Regions from separate parts of the Actinoplanes sp. NBRC 101535 genome, predicted to be linked through region 2. Evidence: riboswitches for the same ligand, from Rfam matches in the RefSeq annotation. Region 2 holds a riboswitch; the other holds the start of a gene.
What was found. A riboswitch is a leader RNA that binds a small molecule or an ion and turns the genes downstream of it on or off. The one in region 2 is predicted to bind thiamine pyrophosphate.
Positions count from the first base shown of each region.

Region 1: linked by a shared signal. The riboswitch ahead of QSK32_RS09425 (ECF transporter S component) and the one ahead of QSK32_RS06075 (thiamine phosphate synthase) in region 2 are both predicted to bind thiamine pyrophosphate.

Region 1 covers NZ_BSSY01000003.1:85,245-92,313, reverse strand. The annotation lists gene QSK32_RS09460 (metal ABC transporter substrate-binding protein) at 1-45, shown strand, start outside; gene QSK32_RS09455 (metal ABC transporter ATP-binding protein) at 42-836, shown strand; gene QSK32_RS09450 (metal ABC transporter permease) at 836-1,702, shown strand; gene QSK32_RS09445 (ArsR/SmtB family transcription factor) at 1,731-2,027, shown strand; gene QSK32_RS09440 (hypothetical protein) at 2,073-2,678, shown strand; gene QSK32_RS09435 (DUF6328 family protein) at 2,647-3,180, opposite strand; gene QSK32_RS09430 (alpha/beta fold hydrolase) at 3,210-4,022, opposite strand; TPP riboswitch at 4,082-4,186, shown strand; gene QSK32_RS09425 (ECF transporter S component) at 4,258-4,842, shown strand; gene QSK32_RS09420 (ABC transporter ATP-binding protein) at 4,845-6,275, shown strand; gene QSK32_RS09415 (energy-coupling factor transporter transmembrane component T family protein) at 6,272-7,069, shown strand, end outside.
Region 2 covers NZ_BSSY01000002.1:220,833-227,901, forward strand. The annotation lists gene rplQ (50S ribosomal protein L17) at 1-410, shown strand, start outside; gene truA (tRNA pseudouridine(38-40) synthase TruA) at 533-1,357, shown strand; gene QSK32_RS06060 (hypothetical protein) at 1,379-2,164, opposite strand; gene QSK32_RS06065 (class I SAM-dependent methyltransferase) at 2,260-2,877, shown strand; gene QSK32_RS06070 (ABC-F family ATP-binding cassette domain-containing protein) at 2,907-4,553, shown strand; TPP riboswitch at 4,592-4,702, shown strand; gene QSK32_RS06075 (thiamine phosphate synthase) at 4,696-5,280, shown strand; gene thiO (glycine oxidase ThiO) at 5,277-6,290, shown strand; gene thiS (sulfur carrier protein ThiS) at 6,281-6,481, shown strand; gene QSK32_RS06090 (thiazole synthase) at 6,483-7,069, shown strand, end outside.

The DNA of each region.
Region 1 (7,069 bases), on a different contig from region 2:
GCCAACCTGGCCGCCCTGACCACAGCACTGGAGTGTTCCGCATGACCGATGCCGACAGTGTCGTCGAGGTACGGCACGGCGCCGCGGGCTACGACGGTCGCGAGATCCTGCGGGACATCTCCCTGAGCGTCACCGCCGGTGAGGTCGTCGCGGTCCTCGGCGCCAACGGATCGGGCAAGTCCACACTGATCCGGACCGTCCTCGGCCTGGTCCCGCTGCGCCGCGGCGAGATCGAACTGTTCGGCACACCCCAGCGCCGGTTCCGGCACTGGGAACGGATCGGGTACGTCCCCCAGCGCCTCGGCGCGGGCAGCGGCGTACCCGCCACCGTCGGCGAGGTCGTCGCGTCGGGCCGTCTGGCCCGGCGCGGCATCTTCCGTTTCCCGGGCGCCGCCGACAAGGCCGCGGTCCGCGACGCGCTCACCGACGTCGGCCTGCTGGACCGGATCAACGACCCGGTGGCCACCCTCTCCGGCGGCCAGCAGCAGCGCACCCTGATCGCCCGGGCGCTCGCCGGCAAACCCGACCTGCTGGTGCTCGACGAGCCGAACGCCGGCGTCGACGCCGCCAGCCAGGAGGCGTTCGCCGCGTCGCTCGCCCGGTTCGCCGCCGGTGGCGGCACCATCCTGCTGGTCCTGCACGAGTTGGGCCCGCTGCGCCCGCTGATCGGCCGGTCCATCGTGGTGCACGAGGGCCGGATCGCGTATTCCGGGACGCCACCGGAACCGGCCGGGCACCACGCCGAGCCGGGACACGACCACGTGCACCCGCACGCCGACGAGGTCAAGGCGACCATCTGCGAGTGGGCTCCCACGGAAGGGACGACGACGTTCTGATGGAGCTCCTGGCGTACCCCTTCATGCTCCGCGCCCTGGCCGGCGCCCTGATCATCGGTCTCGTCGCGCCCGCCCTGGGGATCTACCTCGTGCAACGGCGCCTGTCGCTGATCGGCGACGGGATCGGGCACGTGGCCCTCACCGGCGTCGGCCTGGGCCTGCTCACCGACAACTCCCCGGTGGTGACCGCGGTACTGGTCGCCACGATCGGCGCGGTCGGCGTCGAGCTGATCCGCGAGCGCGGGCGCACCTCCGGCGACCTGGCGCTGGCACTGCTCTTCTACGGCGGCATCGCCGGTGGCGTGGTGCTGGTCGGCCTCTCCGACAACAGCAGCAACGCCAACCTGATGCAGTACCTCTTCGGTTCGCTGATCACCACGTCCGCGCAGGACATCGTGGTCATCGGCGTGCTGGGCACGGCGGTACTGGTGGCGATGCTGGTGTTCCGGCCGGCCCTGTTCGCCCTCTGCAACGACGAGGAGTACGCGAAGGTCAGCGGCCTGCCGGTACGGACCCTCAACATCCTCCTCGCCGTGACCACCGCGATCACCGTCACGATCGCCATGCGTACCGTCGGCCTGCTGCTGGTCTCCGCCCTGATGGTGGTCCCGGTCGCCGCCGCACAGCAGGTCACCCGCGGCTTCAAGGGCACGATGGCGCTGGCCATGCTGGTCGGCGTCGGTTCGGCGGGCGCGGGCATCCTGGTGTCGGCCGAGGCGGACACCGCGCCGGGCGCCACCACCGTGCTCCTCGCGCTGGCGGCCTTCCTCGGTACCGCGATCACCGCGACCGTCCGGGGGCGCCTGCGACGTCCCGCGCGGGCCGCCGCCGACACCGAGCCACCGGACGTCGTCCTGCAGTCCTGACCACCCCACCTGTACGGTTGTCACACATATGACTGTCACCGGTTACGAGGCCTACGAGCCGGCGAGCGCGCTGCTGCGGGCGCTCTCCGCGCCGATCCGTGTCGCCATCGTGGTCGAGCTGGGCGCCGGCGAACGCTGCGTCCACGACCTGGTGGAGAAGCTCGGCGCCCCGCAGCCGCTGGTGTCCCAGCATCTGCGGGTGCTGCGCGGCGCCGGCGTGGTCCGGGGCGTCCGCCGCGGCCGCGAGATCGAATACTCGCTGGTCGACGAGCACGTCGCGCACATCGTGGCCGACGCGGTCAGTCACGCCCGTGAGGGCCGCTGATTCTCCGGTGATGCGCCACGGCGCGCGGGGTGCGACGCTTCCGGGGTGAAGCTCTACGCCGACCGCATGCCGACCGCGATCCGCCAACTGATCACCGACATCCTCGTCGTTCTCTGGGTCTACCTGTGGATTCGCGTCGCCCTGTGGGTGCACGACGTGGTGCTGCAGCTCGCCGTGCCCGGTCAGAAACTGGAGAGCGCCGGCGGCGGCATCGCCGACAACCTGGCCGAGGCCGGTGGCAAGGTGGGCCGGGTCCCACTGGTCGGCGACGAGCTCACCAAGCCGTTCACCAGCGCCGCCGACGCGGCCCGCAACCTCGCCGAGGCCGGCCGGGACCAGCAGGCGTTCGTCGACCAGCTGGCGCTGATCCTGCCGCTGGTGGCGATCGCGGTGCCGATCGCGCTGGTGCTGTTCCTCTGGCTGCCGTTGCGGCTGCGCTGGATCCGGCGGGCCGGGGTCGCCGCGGCGGTCCGCGACGACCCGGCCGGCCGGGATCTGCTGGCGTTGCGGGCGCTCACCTCCCGTCCGCTCAACCAGCTGGCGAAGCTGGGCCCGGACATCGCCCAGAGCTGGCGGGCCGGGGACGGCGCGGCGGTGGACGCCCTGGCGGAGCTGGAACTCAGGAAGCTCGGTCTGCGGCGTCGTCCATGATGTAACCGTCCTGGTCGGTGTCATCGCCCCAGTTGCGGTGGCCGAACGGGAGCAGCGCCCAGAAGGTCAGGAACCAGCCGCCGGTGAGCACGGTCAGCGGGATCGCCCACTTCCAGGTCAGCAGATAGTCCGTGATCAGCAGGACGCTGCTGACCATCGCGATCAGCATGAACGCCAGGCCGCCGGTGGCCATCCGGTGGGCGTACCGGACCAGCTCCGGTTTACGGCCCTGCCGGAACAGCGCGCGGTGGAACGCCACCGGCGAGATGATCATCGCGGTGGCGAACGCCGCGCTGATCAGGGCGACCACGTAGATGTCCTTCTGGATGTCGGTGGTATTCGGGAATCCGCTGCTGAACGGCAGGGTGAGCAGGAACGCGAAGAGGATCTGCACGCCGGTCTGCGCGACGCGCAACTCCTGGAGGAGATCCGCGAAGTTCCGGTCCCACCGCTGTTTCTCGGTTTCCTGGTGCGATTTTTCCTGGTGCGACGAGGGGGCCATCGCCCGGCCATTCCCCGTCCACCACATGGTCAAACGCCGATGCGTGACCGGACGAACCCGGCCAGCTCCCGCGGCGCCTGCTCGGGCACCCAATGGCTGACCCCGCGCATCGCCACCAACTGGTAGTCCGCATCCACCCAGTCCGCGGTCCGCAGCGCCGCGGTCCGGCCGACCACCCCGTCCCGGTCGCTCCACACGTACGTGGTCGGCACGGTGACCGTGGGGGTGTCCGCGACGTCCGCGGTCCGGTATCCCCGGTACCAGTTCAGACTGCCGGTCAGCCGGCCCGGCTCGTGCATCGCCGCCACGTACTGTTCGGCGTGGTGCAGCGGCCGCAGCATCCAGCGCAGCAGGGTCCCGTTGCGGGCCAACAGCAGCCGTTCCGCCGACGCCGACCGGAACACCTGGAAGTACGCCATCCGCGCCCGTTGCGAGGCCCGGACCCGCATCGCCAGCATCATCGCCCGCGGATGCGGCACCGAGACCGCGGTCAGGGTCCGCACCCGGCCGGGGTGGTTGGCGGCGAGCAGCCACCCCACGCTCGCGCCCCAGTCGTGCCCGACGATGTGCGCCGACTCCAGCCCGAGCGCGTCGAGCAGGGCGAGGACGTCCGCGGTCATCTCGGTGATCCGGTACGCGGCGGCCTCGCCCGGCCGGGCGCCGGGCGAGTATCCGCGCTGGTCCACCGTGTACGTCCGCAGCCCGGCCGCGTGCAGGTGCGGCAGCATCGCATCGAACTCCCGGTGATCCTGCGGGAAGCCGTGCAGCAGGAGCACCGGTTCGCCGTCCGACGGTCCCCCCTCGTACAGGTCGAAGGTCATGCCTCGGGCTTTGATCTCCATGTGACCGGTCCCTCCCTGTGCCGCACCGTTAACCGGGTGTTAGCGTCATCGAAGCACATGTAATCCGACAGGGGAGCGCACAGCGCTGAGAGTGCGGGTGGACCCGCAGACCCTCGTACCTGATCTGGGTAATGCCAGCGCAGGAAGTTCGGTCTCTCACAGCCGTGCCGCGTTCCGGGCAACGTCGCCCGGTGCCGGCATGCGTCTCCTCCCGGTACCCGCTGGGAGGCAAATCATGGACAACCGTCACCGCTGGCGCACGATAGACATCGTGATCGCCTCGGTCATCGCCGTGGCGTTCGGCGTGATCTTCTGGGCCTGGAACACGGTCTGGGGCGTCACCGAGGCCGCTTTCGCCTTCTTCCCGCCCGCGCAGACCCTGCTCTACGGGGTCTGGCTGCTGCCGGCCGTGCTGGGCGGCCTGATCATCCGCAAGCCGGGCGCGTCGCTGTACACCGAGGCGGTCGCGGCGATCGTCTCCGCGCTGCTCGGCAGTGCCTGGGGGGCGACCGTCATCCCGCAGGGACTGGTCCAGGGGCTCGGCGCCGAGCTGGCGTTCGCGGTCCTGTTCTACCGGTCCTGGAAACTGCCGGCCGCGCTGCTGGCCGGCGCGATGACCGGGGTGACCGCGGCGCTGTTCGACTTCTTCGTCTGGAACGCCAAGTACGCGCTGTGGGACTACCGCGTGCCGTACGCGCTGCTCACCGTGGTCAGCGGCGCCCTGCTCGCCGGACTCGGCGGCTGGGTGCTGGTGAAGGCGCTGGCACCGACCGGTGTGCTCGACCGGTTCGGACCCGGCCGGGAACGGGCACTCATCTAGTCATGTCCGAGGTTCGGATCCGTGACTTCGGGTGGCGGCACGCCGGGCGCCGCGCCTGGGCGGTCCGCGGCCTCGACCTGCACATCCGGCACGGCGAGCGGGTGCTGCTGCTGGGTCCCTCCGGGGCCGGCAAGAGCACCCTGCTCGCCGCGCTGGCCGGCCTGCTGCCCGAGGACTCCGGCGAGGCCGAGGGCACGATCGAGATCGACGGCCTCGAGCCGCGCAAGGCCCGGGACCGGACCGGGATCGTGTTCCAGGACCCGCAGACCCAGCTGGTGATGGCCCGCAGCGGGGACGACGTGGCCTTCGGTCTCGAGAACCGGGGTGTGCCGGCCGCGGAGATCTGGCCACGGGTCAGCGACGCACTGGACCGGGTCGGTTTCCCGTACCCGATCAATCGCCCGACCGCGGCCCTCTCCGGCGGTGAGGCGCAACGCCTGGCTCTCGCCGGGGTCCTGGCGCTGCGGCCCGGGCTTCTGCTGCTGGACGAGCCCACCGCCAACCTCGACCCGCCGGGCGCCGCGCTGATCCGCGACGCGGTGGCCCGCGCGACCGGCGCCGACACCACCCTGATCGTCGTGGAACACCGGGTCGCCGAGGCACTGGAACTCGTCGACCGGGTGGTGGTCCTGGAGCCCGGCGGTGGCGTGCGCGCCGACGGCTCCCCCGACGTGGTCTTCACCGCCTACGGCGACCGGCTGGCGGCGGAAGGGGTCTGGGTGCCCGGCTTCAGCATTCCGCCGGTCAAGGCCACCTCAACCCCGACAACCGATGTCGTACGCGTGACGAGCGCCGCCGTCACCGGCCGACTGGACCCCGTCTCGCTGACCGTCCGCGACGGCGAGGTCCTCGCCGTGACCGGCCCCAACGGCGTCGGCAAGTCGACCCTGGCCCTGGTGCTCGGCGGGCTGACCGCCCCGGACACGGGACAGGTCCGGGTCACCGGCGACCACCGGCCCCCGCACCGATGGCGGGCCGCCACCCTGGCCGGGCGGATCGGATCGGTCTTCCAGAACCCGGAACACCAGTTCGTCACCGGCCGGGTGGCCGACGAACTGGCCCTCGGCCCGCGACGGCTCGGCCGGTCCCCGGCGGAGATCCGGCGGATCGTGGACGACCTGCTGGACCGTCTGCGCCTGACCCGGCTGGCCGACGCCAACCCGTTCACCCTCTCCGGCGGCGAGGCGCGGCGGCTGAGCGTGGCGACGGCGCTGGCCACCGCCCCGCGGCTGCTGGTGCTGGACGAGCCGACATTCGGCCAGGACCGGCGGACGTGGCGGGAACTGATCGGACTGTTCGCGGGGCTCAGGGACGAGGGGCACGCTATCGTCGCGGTCACCCACGACGAGGACTTCGTGCGTACCCTCGCTGATCGCACCTTCCCGCTCGGCGCGCCCGACCCACAACCACTCCCCCGGAGATCGCGGCCGTGATCCTCGCTCCCGCCCCGGTCGCCGACCCGGCCGCCCCGCTGGCCCGCCGCAACCCGGTCGCCAAGCTGGGCGCCGCGCTGCTCTTCTCGCTGCCGCTGATCTCCACGGTGGATCCGGTCACGCCGGCCGCCGCCCTGCTGGTGGAGCTGGCCCTGCTGCCGGCCTTCGGCGTCCGGATGCGGGTGCTGGCCCGCCGTCTCGCCCCGCTGCTGCTCGCCGCCGCCGGGATCCTGGTCTCCATGGTGCTGTTCGCGGCCGACCGCAGCGGCACCCTACTGCTGGCCCTCGGACCGATACAGATCACCACCGGCGTGCTCACCACCGCCACCGCCCTGATCCTGCGGATCTTCGCGGTGGCGCTGCCCGGGATCATCGTGTTCGCCACCACCGACCCCACCGACCTGGCCGACGCGCTGGTGCAGAACGCCAAGGCCCCGGCCCGTTTCGCGATCGGGGCGCTCGCCGCGTTCCGGCTCCTGCCGCTGCTCGGGCAGGAGTGGCGGGCGCTGGCCCTGGCCCGCCGCGCCCGCGGGGTGGACGCCGGGCGCAACCCGGTGGCCCGGCTGCGGCTGTTCGCGTCGACCGCGTTCGCGCTGCTGGTCGGGGCGCTGCGGCGCGGTGTCCGGCTGTCGGTGGCGATGGATTCCCGGGGGTTCGACGCGCGGACACCCCGCACCCATGCCCGCCTGCAGCGATTCACGGGCGCGGACACCGCCCTGCTGGCCGGCGCGGCCGGACTGGCCGCCCTGATCCTGACCGTCGCCGTGCTCACCGGGTTCTTCCAGCCGGTCATC
Region 2 (7,069 bases):
CGAAGGCCAAGCGCGGCGACCTGCACGCTCGCCGTCGCGTCCTGGCGACCGTGAAGGACAAGGACGTCGTGTACGCCCTGTTCGAGCAGATCGCTCCGCGGTACACGAACCGTCCTGGTGGCTACACCCGGATCACCAAGACCGGCCCGCGCAAGGGTGACGCCGCTCCGATGGCCGTCATCGAGCTGGTCGAGGAGCTGCAGGTCGCGGCCGTCACCGGCCCGTCCAAGGAGGCCCGCAAGGCCGCCGCGCAGCAGGCCAAGGTCGAGGCTCTGGCCCCCGAGGAAGAGACGCCGAAGAGCGTCGACGCCGACACCGACGCCGACCAGGACGCCGAGGCTCCGGTCAGCGCGTCCGGTGACAAGGGCGCCGAGGGCGACAAGGTCGAGGGCGACGAGTCCAAGGCCTGAGTTCCACTTCGGTGAGGCCCGGCATCCTTCGGGGTGCCGGGCCTCATCTGTTTCACCAGCGGTATGAAGACGTACGGGCTGAGCACAGCGCCGTGGAGAACGGCCGAGGAGCGCGCTGCGGGATGACGGAAGCGATTCGCCTGCGACTGGACGTGTCGTACGACGGCGCCGAGTTCTCGGGATGGGCGGTACAACCGAACCGGCGGACCGTCGCGGGTGTCCTGGTCGAGGCGCTGCGACGTCTCCTGGGCGCCGAGCACGCGGAGACCCCGCTCGGGTTGACCGTCGCAGGGCGTACCGATGCGGGGGTGCACGCGACCGGTCAGGTCTGCCACATCGAGCTGCCGGTGGCGAAGTGGACGGAGCTGGAGGGCTCACTGCTGCGACGGCTGGCCGCCCTGATGCCCCCGGATGCCCGGGTCCGCGCGGTGACGCCGGTGCCGGAGACGTTCGACGCCCGGTTCTCGGCCACGTTCCGCCGGTACGAGTACCGCGTCTCCGACGTCCCGTCCGGGCCGGAGCCGTTGCGTCGCCACGACACCCTCGGCTGGCTGCGACCGCTCGACCTGGACCGTCTGAACGCCGCGGCCCGGGGTCTGCTCGGGGAGCACGACTTCGCCGCGTTCTGCAAGCGTAAGGAGCACGCCACCACGATCCGGGCGATCAACCGGCTGGAGTGGCGCCGGGATCCGGACGGGGTCTGTGTGGCGACGGTGCAGGCCGACGCGTTCTGCCAGGCCATGGTGCGCAGCCTGGTCGGCGCGATGCTGACGGTCGGCGACGGCCGTCGTGAGCCGGAGTGGCCGGCCAGGCTGCTCACCCTGCGGGAGCGGTCCAGTGAGGTGACCGTGGCCCCGGCGCACGGGCTGACCCTGATCGCGGTCGGTTACCCCGACCAGACCGAGTACGCGTCGCGCGCCGAGGCCACCCGCCGTCTGCGAGCCTGAGGCCCGCCGCTCGGTGACGGCTCAGCGGCTGCGGGCGCCCAGAACGGTCTCGCCGAGGTGCCCGTCGAGCAGCGTGGCGGTGATCCGGTCGACAGCCGCCCGGTCGGTCGCCGCCGGCTCGCCACCGGGCCCGGTGATCGCCCCGTAGAGCAGGTAGTGCCCCCGGACCCGCCAGACCACCGGTGTTCCCGGCGGGATCTCCGTGCCGGCCATCGCGGTGAAGCCGCCGTCTCCGGTCTCGACCAGGCGCCCGACCCGTTCGTCCACGCCGGCCGCGCCGCGTTCGTCGAGCAGGTTGAGGACGCCCGCGGTGACCCGGTGCCCGTCCGGTGCGGTCAGCTCGGCCCGGACCGCCTGTGAGCAGTCGGTGCCGGCGAGGACCACGCGGAGCGCGCCGGTGACCGCAGTGGTGCAGTCGGTCCGGACGTCGGTGGCGCCGACCACGAATCCGGCGGCACCGGTCGGGAAGACCTCGGTGGCGGTCAGCGGCACCGGGTCGGCGGTGCGGGACGCGATCAGCCGGTCGGCCCCTCCGGTGTCGTTGTCGCCGGTGGACGGTGCGCGTCGCTGGTCGGCGAACACGAGGATGCCCAGCATCACGCAGATGCCCAGCACGATCAGGGCGGCGAGGCCGCGGTTGAGCAGGTGGACGGTCTTGTCGGGCTCATGCCGCACGTGCCGTTGCGGCCGGGGCCGGACCCGTGGGCGGTAGCGGTGCTGACCGATGGGTCCGGGGAGCCTCACGAACAGGGCGAGGCCGGCGGGGGCGGCGCGATGGGCGGAGCGCGTCGGGGTGGCGTACCGCATCGCCCGAGGTTAGACGCGCACGACGATCTATTAACGCACAGTTTGTCCGGCACCCCGCCGTGCCGCCTGTCGTGGTGCGGCGGGAGACTGGCGGGGTGAGCGCCGACCACTACTTCACCGCCGAGCCGGGTGCCCCGCTGCGCCGGAGCGAGATCGAGTTCAGTGTCGCCGGGCGGGACTACCGCCTGGCCGTCGCGAACGGTGTCTTCTCCGCCGGACGGCTGGACCCGGGCACCGCCGTGCTGCTGCGCAAGGCCGACCTGCCCACCGCCGGTGTCGAGGGCACCTTCCTCGACCTCGGTTGCGGTTACGGCCCGATCGCCGCCGTGCTGGCCGTGGAGGCGCCGAAGGCGGTGATCTGGGCGGTCGACGTCAACTCCCGGGCTCGCGAGCTGACCGAGGAGAACGCGAAGGCACTGGAGGCGTCCGGCCGGATCCGGGTGGCCGCACCCGACGAGGTGCCGGACGACGTGGTCTTCGACGAGATCTGGAGCAACCCGCCCACTCACATCGGCAAGGCCGAGTTGCATGTGCTGCTGGAGCGCTGGATGCCCCGGCTCGCCCCGGAGGGCACCGCCTGGCTGGTGATCAACAAGCACCTGGGTGGCGACTCGCTGCACTCCTGGCTGGTCGCCCACGACTGGGACGTGCAGCGGGTGGCCAGTCAGAAGGGGTTCCGGGTGCTCCGGGTCACCCGAAATTCGGCTGACTGAGCGACGTCCGCCCAGGGAGGATGCCCGTCATGGGTTACGTGGATGTGGCCGGCGCCGGTTTTGTGCTCCCGGACGGCCGGGAGTTGTTCACCGACGTGTCGTTCCGGGTCGGTGAGGGCGCCAAGGTGGCGCTCGTCGGGCCGAACGGGGCGGGCAAGACCACGCTGATGCGGATGGTGGCGGGCGACATCCCGGCCCAGTCCGGGAGCATCGCGCGCTCCGGCGGGCTGGGTGTGATGCGCCAGTTCATCGGCATGATCGGCGACGACCGGACCCTCGAGGACCTGGCTCTGTCCCTGGTGGCGCCGGCGTTGAGCGCGGCGGGTGCGCGGCTGCGCGCGGCCGCCGCGGCCCTGGACGAGACCGAGAAGTCGCAGCTGGCCTACGCGAACGCGCTGACGCACTGGGGTGAGAGCGGCGGTTACGACGCCGAGGTGCTTTTCGACACCGTCTCGGTGGCCATCCTCGGCACGCCGTGGGACGAGGCCCGGGAGCGGATCGTGCGGACCCTCTCCGGCGGCGAGCAGAAGCGGTTCGCCCTCGATCTGCTCTTCCGGGGTGCCGACGAGGTGCTGCTGCTCGACGAGCCGGACAACTTCCTCGACGTTCCCGCGAAACGCTGGCTGGAGCAGCGGATGCGGGAGTCGTCGAAATCGGTGCTCTTCGTGTCGCACGACCGGGAGTTGCTGGCGCAGACCGCCGACCGGGTGGTGGCGGTGGAGGGCGGCGGCGCCTGGACCCATCCGGGCGGGTTCGCCTCGTGGCACGAGGCGCGCGGCGACCGCCACGACCGGATGGAGGAGACGCGCCGGCGCTGGGACGAGGAACACGAGAAGCTCAGGGAGCTGGTCTTCACCCTGAAGAACAAGGCGGCCTTCAACGACGGCCTGGCCTCGCGTTATCAGGCGGCGCAGACCCGGCTGCGCAAGTTCGAGGAGCCCGGGCCGCCGCCGCTGCCGCCCAAGGACCAGTCGCTGCGGATGAACCTGCGCGGTGGCCGCACCGCGAAGCGCGCCGTGATGTGTGAGCAGGTGGAGCTGGAGGGCCTGACGTTCCCGTTCGACCTGGAGATCTGGTATGGCGACCGGGTCGCGGTTCTCGGCGCGAACGGCACCGGCAAGTCGCACTTCCTGCGGCTGCTCGCGGCCGGTGGCACCGAGCCGGACGCCGAGCACAAGCCGGTCGACGGTGCGCCGTTGGCACACGTGGCGCATCAGGGCCGGGTTCGTCTCGGCGCACGGGTCCGGCCGGGCCACTTCTCGCAGACCCACGACCGTCCGGAGCTGCTGGAGAAGACACTCGTCGAGATCCTGTGGCGGGGTGACGAACATCGCTCCGGAGTGGACCGGGCGGGTGCGATGAAGGTCCTCAACCGCTACGAGCTGGCCGCCCAGGGTGATCAGCGTTTCGGGACTCTCTCCGGTGGCCAGCAGGCCCGGTTCCTGGTGCTGCTGCTCGAGCTCTCCGGCGCCACGGTGCTGCTGCTCGACGAGCCGACGGACAACTTGGACCTGGCGTCGGCGGAGGCGCTCGAGGAGGGCCTGAAGGCCTTCGAGGGCACCGTGATCGCGGTCACCCACGACCGCTGGTTCACCCGGTCCTTCGATCGTTTCGTGCTGTTCAACTCCGACGGTGAGGTCACCGAGGTGCCCGAGCCGGTCTGGGACGTGCGCTAGATTTTCGTCGCGGAGTCGGGTTATGGTCCGACTACAAACGAAAACCCCACGGGAGTCCGGGCACCGGGCTGAGAGGGGGGCTGATGCGGCCCCCGACCGTCGAACCTGATCCGGGTCATGCCGGCGCAGGGAGGAGTGCGTCATGCACGCATCTGTTTTTCCCCGTTTGCACGTCATCACCGATTCGCTGGACGTCGTCCGCGGGGCGGCGCAGCCCGGCGTCGCCGTCCAGATCCGGGTCAAGACCACCGATGCCCAGGCCTGGGCCCTGACCGTCGCCGCCGTCCGGCTCTGTCGCGAGGCCGGGGCGTTGTGCCTGGTGAACGACCGGGTGGGGGTCGCCCTGGCGGCCGGTGCGGACGGCGTGCACGTGGGCGCCGACGACCTGCCGGTCGAGGCCGTCCGCCGGGTGCTCGGCCCGGACGCGGTCGTGGGCGCCACCTGCCGGACCCCGGAGGCGGCCCGGACGGCCGTCGCGGCGGGCGCGAGCTATCTGGGTGTGGGACCGGCGTTCCCCACGTCCACCAAGGACGGACTGCCGCCGCCGCTCGGACCGGAGGGGGTGGCCGCGGTCGCGGCCGCCGTTCCCGGGACGCCGGTCGTGGCGATCGGCGGCATCACCGCGGAACGGCTGCCCCTGCCCGGGGTGCACGGCGTCGCGGCTGTCTCCGCCTTCGTGGCGGACCCGAAGGGAGCGGTCGCGCAGTTCCTGGCGGTGCTGTCGTGATCGCGGTGATCGGCGGCGGGATCATCGGCCTGTCGATCGCCCGCTCGTTGCGGGCGCGCGGCGCCGAGGTCACCGTCTACGACCCCGAGCCGGACGGGACCGGGGGCGCCTGGCACGTCGCGGCCGGGATGCTCGCCCCCGGCCGGGAGTCGGCCTTCGAACATCCGCGGCTGGAGAGCCTGCTGGAGGCGTCGCTCGCGCTGTGGCCGGAGTTCGCGGCGGGCCTGGGCGACGTCGGTTACGACACCACCGGCACGCTCGGGGTGGCGCTCACCGCGGACGACCACGTCGAAGCGGCCCGGGAGTGGCGGCACCAGAAGCTGCAGCCGCTGACCGGGTCGCAGGTCCGCGACCGGGAACCGGCGCTGTCACCCCGGATCCGGGCCGGCGTGCACGCCCCGCACGAGGTCCAGGCCGATCCCCGCAGGGTGGTCGCGGCACTGCGCCGCGCACTGGCCGGGCGGATCGTCGCCCGGCGGATCACCGACCTGGGCGAGGTGGCGGCGGACACCGTCGTGGTCGCCGCCGGATGCGGGACGGCAGCGCTCACCGGACTGCCGATCCGGCCGGTCAAGGGTCAGGTGCTGCGGCTGCGCGGCGAGCCGGGCCTGCTCCGGCACGTGATCGACGGATCGGCCGACGGGCGGCACGTCTATCTGGTGCCGCGTGCCGACGGCGAGATCGTGGTCGGTGCGACCCAGGAGGAACGCGGTGACTCCGCGGCCACCGCCGGCGGGGTGCACGACCTGCTGCGGGCCGCCCTCGACCTGGTTCCGGGACTCGCCGAGCACACGCTCACCGAGATCACCGTCGGGCACCGGCCGGGCACACCGGACAACGGGCCGCTCCTCGGACGGCTCGACGCACGGACGGTGGTGGCCGCCGGGCACCACCGCAACGGGATCCTGCTCGCGCCGATCACCGCGCGGCTCGTCGCCGACCTGGTGCTCACCGGCTCGGACGATCCCTTCCTCGACGACTTCGCACCCGGGAGGAACGGATGCGCGTGACGGTCAACGGGCGGCCGCAGAGCCGGCCCGACGGATGTTCGGTGGCGGCCCTGGTCGCGGAGATCACCGATGCGCACCGCGGGGTGGCGGTCGCGGTCAACGGCACGGTGGTGCCGCGGTCGACGTGGCCGGCGGTCGAGCTGGCCGACGGTGACCGGGTCGAGGTCCTCACCGCCTCGCAGGGCGGCTGACATGGGTGACTTCCTGCCCCCGAACGGGCTGATCCTCGGGACCGGCGGCGCGCAGAGCCTCGCGGTCCTGGAGGAGGCGATCCGGGTGTCGGAGACCACGCTGGTCACGGTGGCGCTGCGCCGGGTCGACGCGGCCGGCCCGGGACTGCTGCCGATGCTCGACCGGGCCGGTGTGCGGGTGCTGCCGAACACCGCCGGCTGCTACACCGCCGGTGACGCGGTGCGGACCGCACGGATGGCCCGGGAGGCGTTCGGCACCGACCTGATCAAGCTCGAGGTGATCGGCGACGAGCGGACCCTGCTGCCGGACGGCGTGGAGCTGCTGCGGGCGGCCGAGACCCTGGTGGCGGAGGGTTTCACGGTCCTGCCGTACACCACCGACGACCCGATCCTGGCCCGGCGTCTCGCCGACACCGGATGCGCCGCGGTGATGCCGGCCGGCTCGCCGATCGGTTCCGGTCTGGGCATCGCGAACCCGCACCACATCGAGCTGATCCGGCAGAGCGTGGACGTGCCGGTGGTGCTCGACGCCGGGATCGGCACCGCCTCGGACGCGGCTCTCGCCATGGAGCTCGGCTGCGACGCGGT